Regions from separate parts of the Pseudomonas sp. GW821-FHT09D08 genome, predicted to be linked through region 1. Evidence: riboswitches for the same ligand, from Rfam matches in the RefSeq annotation. Region 1 holds a riboswitch; each other region holds the start of a gene.

What was found. A riboswitch is a leader RNA that binds a small molecule or an ion and turns the genes downstream of it on or off. The one in region 1 is predicted to bind cobalamin.
Region 2: it holds a riboswitch for cobalamin, as region 1 does, so the genes downstream of both, cobO (cob(I)yrinic acid a,c-diamide adenosyltransferase) here and cobW (cobalamin biosynthesis protein CobW) in region 1, are expected to answer to the same signal.
Region 3: it holds a riboswitch for cobalamin, as region 1 does, so the genes downstream of both, AC07OP_RS30060 (ABC transporter substrate-binding protein) here and cobW (cobalamin biosynthesis protein CobW) in region 1, are expected to answer to the same signal.

Annotation. Positions count from the first base shown of each region.
Region 1 covers NZ_JBWKOX010000001.1:536,249-539,516, forward strand. Annotated here, with positions in the region: gene cobN (cobaltochelatase subunit CobN) at 1-225, opposite strand, end outside; gene cobW (cobalamin biosynthesis protein CobW) at 229-1,290, opposite strand; cobalamin riboswitch at 1,381-1,580, opposite strand; cobalamin riboswitch at 1,623-1,827, shown strand; gene AC07OP_RS02205 (CbtB domain-containing protein) at 1,925-2,113, shown strand; gene AC07OP_RS02210 (CbtA family protein) at 2,125-2,829, shown strand; gene AC07OP_RS02215 (cobalamin biosynthesis protein) at 2,826-3,218, shown strand.
Region 2 covers NZ_JBWKOX010000007.1:242,136-245,403, reverse strand. Annotated here, with positions in the region: gene AC07OP_RS15430 (PQQ-dependent sugar dehydrogenase) at 1-1,313, opposite strand, end outside; cobalamin riboswitch at 1,413-1,669, shown strand; gene cobO (cob(I)yrinic acid a,c-diamide adenosyltransferase) at 1,743-2,354, shown strand; gene AC07OP_RS15420 (cobyrinic acid a,c-diamide synthase CobB) at 2,351-3,268, shown strand, end outside.
Region 3 covers NZ_JBWKOX010000032.1:11,798-15,065, reverse strand. Annotated here, with positions in the region: gene AC07OP_RS30065 (FecCD family ABC transporter permease) at 1-987, opposite strand, end outside; gene AC07OP_RS30060 (ABC transporter substrate-binding protein) at 984-1,994, opposite strand; cobalamin riboswitch at 2,109-2,302, opposite strand; gene AC07OP_RS30055 (DNA/RNA non-specific endonuclease) at 2,339-3,268, opposite strand.

The DNA.
Region 1 (3,268 bases):
CACCTCATCGACATACAAATCGACCGAGGCGTGGTTCTGCACCTGCATAGGGTTGGCCAGGCGCAGGCTGGGGTAATCCTCGGGCAACTGCTGGGCCGCTTCGGCCAGCAGCGCCAGGCTGGAATCGCCGCTGCACAGGATCACCAGTTCGGCGGGCGTTTGGCCAAGGTCGGCAATATTGTCGTCCGCGACGAAACCACCGGGCTGAGTCCTGAGCAGGTGCATGGGTTAAACGCTGAGGGCGGCGCGCAGTTGCGCTTCGAGGCCCGCCGCGTCCAGCTCCTGGCCGATCAGCACCAGCCGCGTGATGCGCGCTTCGTCGGCGCCCCAGGCACGGTCGAAGTGCTTGTCGAAACGCGTACCCACACCCTGGATCAGCAGGCGCATCGGCTTGTTCGGGATGGCGGCGAAGCCCTTGACCCGCAGGATGCCGTGCTGAACCACCAATTGGTTCAGGGCGTCGAGCAGCAGCGCTTCGTCGGCTTGGGGCAGGTCGATGGAGATGGAATCGAAGGCGTCGTGATCGTGATCTTCCTCACCTTCGTGGTGATGATCGTGGTGGCTATGGCGAGCGTCGATATGTTCTTCGGACCCCGCGCCCAGGCCGATCAATACGTCCAACGGCAGGCGACCGCTGCTGGCTTCGATGATCTTCACCGCCGGCGGCAGTTCTTCGGCGACTTCCAGGCGCACACGGGCCAGGTCTTCGGCGCTGATCAGGTCGGATTTATTGAGGATCACCAGGTCGGCGCTGGCCAACTGGTCGGCAAACAGCTCGTGCAGCGGCGATTCATGGTCCAGGTTCGGGTCGAGCTTGCGCTGGGCGTCGACCTGATCCGGGAACGCGGCAAAGGTGCCGGCGGCCACGGCCGGGCTGTCGACCACGGTGATGACCGCATCAACCGTGCAGGCGCTGCGGATTTCCGGCCACTGGAAGGCCTGTACCAAGGGTTTTGGCAGGGCCAGGCCCGAGGTTTCGATGAGGATATGGTCGAGGTCGCCGCGACGGGCAACCAGTTCGCGCATCACCGGGAAGAACTCTTCCTGCACGGTGCAGCACAGGCAGCCGTTGGCCAGCTCGTACACGCGGCCGTTGGCCTCTTCTTCGGTGCAACCGATGGAGCACTGCTTGAGGATCTCACCGTCGATGCCCAGTTCGCCGAATTCGTTGACGATCACCGCAATGCGACGGCCCTGGGCGTTGTCGAGCATATGGCGCAGCAAGGTGGTCTTGCCCGAGCCAAGGAAGCCGGTAACGATGGTGACGGGGAGTTTGGCCAGTGTTTTCATCGGATGCCCTTTGGGGCGGGCATACGGGACGATGGGCCCTGCGGCGCGCAGAAGCGGATTTCGTCACCGGATCACCCCGCCCGGTTGAATTGGAAAATCGGTGGCGAGGCAGGTCTCCTGGCTTGGGGCTTGCGGGTCTTGCGACCGGCGCCGACTGCGCCTTCCCGCCGCAGTGGCAGTGGCGTGGCAGTCAGATAAACCCTTCACAGTTGCGGGGGCAGCCGCGGCTTGGACCGCGTTCCCTTCTTAGCTTCGGCCTGGGCCGAAGAACCTCGAGGGTGCAAGGCTACAGGGGCTCGCCGCATTTGACTACCGTCCCCGGCCCATGCTCTCCTACACATCTTGTTTCGGGTGCCCTTCACAGGGTGAAACGGGAAACCGGTGAGTCATGGCGTCATGACGAGTCCGGTGCTGCCCCCGCAACGGTAAGCGAGTGAAGCGTCAGATCCACTGTGCCTGTACGGCATGGGAAGGCGACGTTTTATAGACCCAGTGTCCCTCGCAAGCCCGGAGACCGGCCCGAATAACATCGAATAACAAACCCGCGGTGGGCGGGCGCTGTTAAAACCCTGCGTGCCTGGCTCGCGGGGTTTGCATGCGCTCGTGTCACCCTGACACCTGAAAGGGACGCGCCATGTCGATCATCAGCAGCACCTCGCACACCGCCAGCAGCTCCGCCACCCTCAGCCAACGCCTGACCGCCGCCATCGGCGCGTCGATCCTTGGCGCGTGCCTGGTGTATTTCGCCGGTTTCTCCCATATCGAGGCGGTGCACAACGCTGCCCACGATACCCGCCACAGCGCCGCGTTCCCGTGCCACTGAGGCCTGCCGACATGATCAAGCGTATTGCGCAAACCGCAGGGTTCACCGGCTTGCTGGCCGCCCTGCTGCTGACCCTGCTGCAAAGCTTCTGGGTCGCTCCGCTGATTCTGCAGGCGGAAACCTTTGAAAAAGCCCCGGCCGCGACCGAAGTCGTGCATGAGCACGCCGCTGGCGCCGCTGCACACTCCCACGACGCCGAAGCCTGGGAGCCGGAAGACGGCTGGCAGCGCGTGCTGTCGACCACCGGCGGCAACCTGGTGGTGGCCGTCGGCTTCGCCCTGATGCTGGCCGGCCTCTACACCCTGCGCGCACCGACCCGCACGGCCCAAGGCTTGCTGTGGGGCCTGGCCGGTTACGCGACTTTTGTGCTGGCGCCCACCCTGGGCCTGCCGCCGGAGCTGCCGGGCACTGCCGCCGCCGACCTGGCGCAACGGCAAATCTGGTGGATCGGCACTGCTGCTTCCACGGCGGCCGGGATTGCGCTGATCGTGTTTGGTCGCAACTGGCTGCTGAAAGTCTTGGGCGCGGCGATCCTGGTGGTGCCGCATGTGATCGGTGCACCGCAGCCGGAAACCCATTCGATGCTGGCGCCGGAAGCCCTCGAAGCGCAGTTCAAGATCGCTTCGCAGTTGACCAACGTGGCGTTCTGGCTGGCCCTGGGCCTGATCAGTGCCTGGTTGTTCCGCCGTAACCGCGACGATCAATACTCGGCATGACCCTGGTGGTCGGCCTGGGTTGCCAGCGGGGTTGTGATGTAGACACCCTGCTGGGCCTGTTCGACAGCGCCCTGGCCGAGGGCGGGGTCGAGCGCCAGCGTGTCACCGCACTGGCCAGCATCGACCGTAAACAGAACGAGCCAGGGTTACTCGCCCTGGCCCGACTGCTCGACCTGCCCTTGCAGTGCTTCAGCGCCGGGCAACTGGCCGTTTACGAAGCCCGGCTGAGCCACAAATCGGCGGTCGCGTTTGCCCATACCGGCTGTTACGGCGTCGCCGAAAGTGCCGCCCTAGCCCTGGCCGAACAGCTCTGCGGCGGCCCTGCCCGCTTGATGATCACCCGCCAGAAAACCGCCCAGGCCACCTTTGCATTGGCCTGCGCCGGCTAAAATCCCGATAATCGCCATTCCCGATCATGAGCAATCTTCATGCTCGCCCG
Region 2 (3,268 bases), on a different contig from region 1:
TATTTAGCGGCCGACACCCGCCACACCTTATTCCCCACATCATCCGCCACCAGCAAATCCCCTTGCTGATCGATCACCACGCCCACCGGCCGGCCCATGGCGTTCTCATCTTTATCGAGAAACCCGGTCAGCACGTCCACCGGCTGCCCTTTAGGCTGGCCTGCCTCGAACGGTACGAAGATCACCTTGTAGCCACTGTGGGGCTTGCGATTCCACGAGCCATGCTGGCCGATGAACGCGCCGTTGCTGAACGGCGCCGGCAGTTTGCTGCCCTCGGCGAACGTCAGGCCCAAAGACGCGGTGTGCGGCCCTACCGCATAGTCCGGCACGATTGCCTTGGCCACCAGGTCCAGGTTCTGCGGCGTGACGCGTACATCCACATGCTGGCCGTAATAGCTGAAGGGCCAGCCATAGAACCCGCCATCCTTGACCGAGGTGATGTAGTCCGGCACCAGGTCGCTGCCGATCTCGTCGCGCTCGTTTACCGCCGTCCATAGCTTGCCGCTCTGGGGTTCCCAGGCCATGCCGTTAGGGTTGCGCAGGCCGGAAGCGAAAATGCGCTGCTGGCCGCTGGCGCGATCCACTTCCCAGATAGCCGCCCGGCCCTGTTCCGCCTCAAGACCGTTCTCACCGACGTTGCTGTTGGAGCCGACGCTCACGTACAGCTTGCTGCCGTCCTTGCTGGCGATCACGTTCTTGGTCCAGTGATGATTCAGGGGGCCGCCCGGCAGGTCGACCACCTTGGTGCCAACTGCCTTGATCGCGGTTTCGCCCGCTTGATAGGGGAAGCGCAGCAGCTTGTCCGAATCGGCGACGTACAGGTCATTGCCGACCAGTGTCATACCGAAGGGCGAGTTGAGGTTTTCCAGGAACACCGTACGGGTCTCGGCAACACCATCGTGATCGGCGTCGCGCAGCAGGGTAATGCGATTGGGGCTCGGTACACCGGCACCGGCGCGGCCCATGACCTTCTCCATGACCCAGCCGCGAATGCCCTTGGAATCATCCGGCTTGGGCGGCGCATTGGTTTCTGCCACCAGCACATCGCCATTGGGCAATACATACAGCCAGCGCGGGTGATCCAGGCCTTCGGCGAACGCCGCCACTTGGGTGCCGGCCGCTGCCGTTGGCTTCACGCCCTCCGGCCAGCCGATAGCCGGGGCAATGTTCACCGTGGGAATCAGGGTTTTGTTCGGCTCCGGTAGCTGCGGCGACGGCCCGGTGCCGTCGGACACCTGCAGGGTGGAGCTTTCACCGCAGGCGGCGAGGGTGCCGGCGAGCATGATGAGCAGGGCGAGTCTGGTTTTATGCATGGTGTTCTCCTTGATACCTGTAAGGGTAGAGGAGGGCGCTGGTGCGATGGTTCAAGTGCAAGGCCAGCTTTAATTGACGCTCCACCCCCAACCCACTAACCTTCGCGGCTTGTTCCAGGTGCTCTGTGACCCATGGGTCGACCGAGTGAAACAGGGAAGCCGGTGAGCGAGCGCACTTGTACACAGTGCTGCCGCGATTCCGGCGCTGCCCCCGCAACGGTAAATGAGTCAAGACGGTGCCTTTTGCCACTGTATCGCCCGCGATATGGGAAGGCGCGCCGTCGGCGTGTTCGCTCTGTCGATGAGCCAGCGCACCACTCATGAGCCCGGAGACCGGCCTGGATCATCCAACAGCATCACGGTGGGCGATGCTTGGCTGTCTGTTTTTTCCTGCCTGCCGTTTTTGTCCAGCCCCAATGGAGAGCTGCCATGACCGATACCCCCGACCGCGACGAACGCCACCTGGCGCGCATGCTGCGCAAAAAAGCCGTGATCGACGAGCGCATCGCCAATTCCCCCAATGAGTGTGGCTTGCTGCTGGTGCTGACCGGCAACGGCAAAGGCAAGAGCAGCTCGGCATTCGGTATGCTCGCGCGCGCCATGGGCCACGGCATGCAGTGCGGTGTGGTGCAGTTCATCAAGGGGCGCAACAGCACCGGTGAGGAGTTGTTCTTCCGCCGCTTCCCCGAGCAAGTGCGTTTCCACGTGATGGGCGAAGGCTTCACCTGGGAGACCCAGGACCGCCAGCGCGATATCGCTGCCGCCGAAGCCGCCTGGGCCGTGTCCCGTGAACTGCTGCAAGACCCCACCATCGGCCTGGTGGTGCTGGATGAGCTGAACATCGCCCTCAAGCATGGTTACCTCGACTTGGACCAGGTCCTCAGCGACCTGCAAGCGCGTCCGCCGATGCAGCACGTGGTCGTCACCGGCCGTGGCGCCAAGCCTGAATTGATCGAAATGGGCGACACCGTCACTGAAATGGGCATGCTCAAGCACGCGTTCCAGGCCGGTATCAAGGCACAGAAGGGCGTCGAACTTTGAATCAGCCCCGTCACTGCCCGGCCGTCCTGATCGCCGCACCGGCGTCCGGCCAGGGCAAAACCACCGTCACCGCCGCGCTGGCCCGTTTGCACCGCAACCTGGGGCGCAGGGTACGCGTGTTCAAATGCGGCCCGGATTTCCTGGACCCGATGATCCACGAGCGCGCCAGCGGTGCGCCGGTGTATCAATTGGACATGTGGATGGTGGGCGAGCAGGAAAGTCGTCGGCTGCTGTGGGAAGCGGCGGGTGAGGCCGACCTCATCCTGATCGAAGGCGTGATGGGCCTGTTCGATGGCACACCGTCCAGCGCCGACTTGGCGCGGCATTTCGGCGTGCCGGTGCTCGGTGTGATCGACGGCACCGCCATGGCCCAGACCTTTGGCGCCCTGGCCCTGGGCCTGGCGCGTTATCAGCCGGACCTGCCGTTTGCCGGGGTACTGGCCAACCGCGTCGGCACCCTGCGCCATGCGCAGTTGCTGGAAGGCAGCCTCACCGAAGGCTTGCGTTGGTATGGCGCCCTGTCCCGCGAAACCGGGATCGAACTGCCCAGCCGCCATTTGGGCCTGGTGCAGGCCAGCGAGCTGAATGACCTCGACGTGCGCCTGGACGCCGCCGCCCAGGCCCTGGGCAGCAGCTGCGAAGTCGCATTGCCGCCGCCGGTGACCTTCGCCGCGCCGGAAGTGATCGAGGCCGAGCCGTTGCTGGCCGGTGTGCGCATTGCGGTGGCCCGTGACGAAGCCTTCGCCTTCACCTATGGCGCCAGCCTCGACCTGCTGCGGGCGATGGGGGCCGAGTTGCACTTCTTCTCGCCGATCCATGATCGCCAACTGCCCGAGGCCGACAGCCTGTATTTACCCGGCGGTTACCCGGAATTGCACCACCAGGCGCTGTCGCAAAACACGCCGATGCTTGAC
Region 3 (3,268 bases), on a different contig from region 1:
GCCAATCAGGATCAGCGCAAACACCGGCGCGCCCACCAGCGCCGTCACCACGCCGACCGGGATCACCTGGCCTTTGATCAAGGTGCGCGACAACACATCGGCCGCAATCAAAAATAACGCGCCGCCCAGCGCACTGGCGGGCAGCAGGCGCGAATGCCCGGTGCCGAGCAGCAGGCGCACCGCGTGGGGGATCACCAGGCCGACAAAGCCGATGGAGCCGACAATCGACACCATCACCGCCGTCACCAGCGCCGCGCACCCCACCAGCACAACCTGCACACGGCGCACCGGGATGCCCAGGGACGCGGCCGAATCCGTGCCGAAGGTGAACGCATCCAACGCGCGACGATGCCACAGGCACACCGCCAGGCCGGTGACCGCCACCGGCACCGCCAGCCACACCGACGGCCAGCGCACGCCGCTGAGGTTGCCCAGCAGCCAGAACATGATGCCGCGCGCCTGTTCGGAACTGGCGGACTTGGTGATCAGGAACGCGGTAAGTGCATTGAACAGCTGCGACCCGGCGATGCCCGCGAGGATGATCTGCCCGGTGCCGCTGGACGAACCGCTGGCCCGCGCCAGCAGGATCACCAGGGCAAACGCCGCCATCGCGCCGACAAAGGCGCCGGCCGACAATGAAATCAGCCCGCCGCCCACGCCCATCAACGCCACCAGCACCGCGCCGGTCGAAGCCCCGGCGCTGATGCCCAGCAGGTACGGATCGGCCAACGGGTTGCGCAGCAACGACTGCAAAATCACCCCGCAGGTGGCCAGCCCCGCACCGCAGGCGGCGGCCACCAGGGCACGGGTGAGGCGGTAGTTCCACACCACGCCTTCATCGATGGGGTCCAGCACGTAACCGGCCGCCCACAGTTTGTTGGCGAGCACCTGCAGCACCACCTGGGGCGAGATGGCGGTTTCGCCGATGGCCACGCCGGCGAGCACGGCGATCAGCAATAGCGCCAGGGCGAGTAAGGTCCGGATCATTGCGGCAGGTCGTAGCCGTCGATGGCCGTGGCCAGGTGTTCAAGGCCGTCGAACATGCGGATGCTGGCCTGCAGCGCCAGGGCGTCGAGGATGATGATGCGGTTGTTTTTCACCGCGTCCATGTTGCGCGTGACCGGGTCGCTGCGCAGGAAGGCGAGTTTCTTTTCATGGTCGTCGGCGGGGTAGCGGCGGCGGTCCATGCGGGCGATCACCAGGAAGGTCGGGTTGGCCTTGGCGAGGGTTTCCCAGCCGACGGCGGGCCATTCTTCATCGGATTGCACCACGTTGTGCAAACCGAGGGTTTCGAGCATGAACTCCGGAATGCCCTTGTGGCCGGCCACGTAGGGGTCGCTGGCCAGTTCGGCGCTGGAGAACCACACCAGCGCGCTGGCCTGCTTGAGGCCTTTGCTCTGCACGGTGGCCACGGATTGGGCCAGGCGCGCCTGGAGCTCATCGTTCAACTGTTGGCCGCGATCCTGTACATCGAAAATCTGCGCCAGCTGGCGGATGCTCTTGTAGATCGTCTCGATACGGAACGGCTCCAGCCGCGTGCCGTCGGCGCCCACCAGGTTGTCCTTGCCTTCGCAGTCGGAGGGCAGCAGGTAGGTGGGGATCTTCAGGTCGTGAAACTGCTCGCGGGTGCCGACCACGCCTTGCGGGCCTACCACCCATTCCAGCTCGGCGGCCACCAGTTGCGGGCGCTTGGCGATCACCGCTTCAAAGCTGGGCTCGTTGTTGGCCAGGCGCTCGATGCCGTCGTTCTGCGCCTTGAACTGCGGCAACACGCTGTTGAACCACAGCGAGGTGCCCACCACGCGGTCAGCCACGCCGAGGGCATAGAGCATTTCGGTGGCGGCCTGGCCGATGGTCACGCTGCGCGCGGGCGCCTGCGGGAAGGTGAGGGTGCTGCCGCAGTTTTCCAGGGTAAGCGGGTACTGAGTTGGCGCGGCGTGGGCCAGGGCGCAGAAACCCAGGCCGCTGATCAGGGCGGTAACGCGTGGCAGCATGAGGCGATCTCCGTGTGGACCGTACGTGGAAACAGGGCAGGTACGGTTCGGAAATACGCCCTCGACCGCTGCCGAACGGGCAGGCAAGGATGCCCTTCCCGGACACCCCGCCGGTTAGTGATTACTGGGCCGGCAGGTCTCCTGACTGATGCGTCGTCGCCACGCTCCGGCCTTCCCGGACGCGGTCCAGTGGCAGTGGGGAGCAGGCTCGGCACCTACAGTTGCGGGGGCAGTTCCGATTGACGCGGTGTACCGCGCTTCGGATTCCCTATTAGTCCCGTTCGGGAACCGGCGCGGTATGGTAGTTGATTAGGGCCAGGCGATACAGCCCGAAGGGGGCCCGGTCAGAGACGAATATCCTCGGGGCCGCGGATCAGCGCTTCAATTCGCGTGCCCGTGGCGCGCTCTTCGTTGCTGAAGCCGTCGTAGTCCGCCAGGTTGGCGAAGCGGATGCCGGTCAATTGTTCGATCTGGATCACGCTGCGCTGGTAGGTCCTGACCTGGCCGAACATCAGGTCGAGCTGACCCAGCTCGCGGCTTTGGTCGATCATATAGGCGCTGGCGGAGGGCTTGCCGTCATCGCTGAGGTAGGCCACCACTTTCCAGAACGCCTTGGGGATTCTGATGCCACGGTAAAGGCGGTCGTCGTCGGCGAACACCGGGCCGCTGAACACCGTTGCCCGGGCTTTCCAACGCTGCGTGTTATTGAGGATGTAGTCCTCCAGTTCCAGCCAGGTCTTCTGGTTGAACCCGCTCATCTGCGGCGAGCAGTTGGTGAAGTGGAAGGTGTCGAGGTTGGCGGTGTTTGCCGCGTCGCCCCAGTTGGGATCCTGGCGCCGTACCAGGTGGCCGCGATCCAGGCCATTGCTGGCATAGAGCTCTTCGCCCACCTGGGCGCTGATCGGCAGGCGCCCATCGTAGGCCCAGGTGTCGTTGCTGCGGACTATCTCCACATGCTGCCCGCCATCGATATTGACGCCCACGTAGAGCGCCAGTCGTCGGGAACGGGACATCGTCACCGAGAAATGCGTGTAGTCCAGGCGCAGCGGTTGGACGTCGTCCGCCAATGCCTCAGCGGCGGTGGGCCAGGGCACTGCGAAGCTGCTGAGAAAATCCTCGGCGTAGCCGCGTCGGTCCTGTAGGTCCTTGGCCGCGGTGACACGGGGCGTCGTCGCCCGGGCTTCCATCAGGGTGGGATTGGTCGCGATCAACGGGCGCAGATCGGCGAGTCGTGGGCGGTGCGCAAGATCGATTTTGGCTTTGCGGGCTGGCAT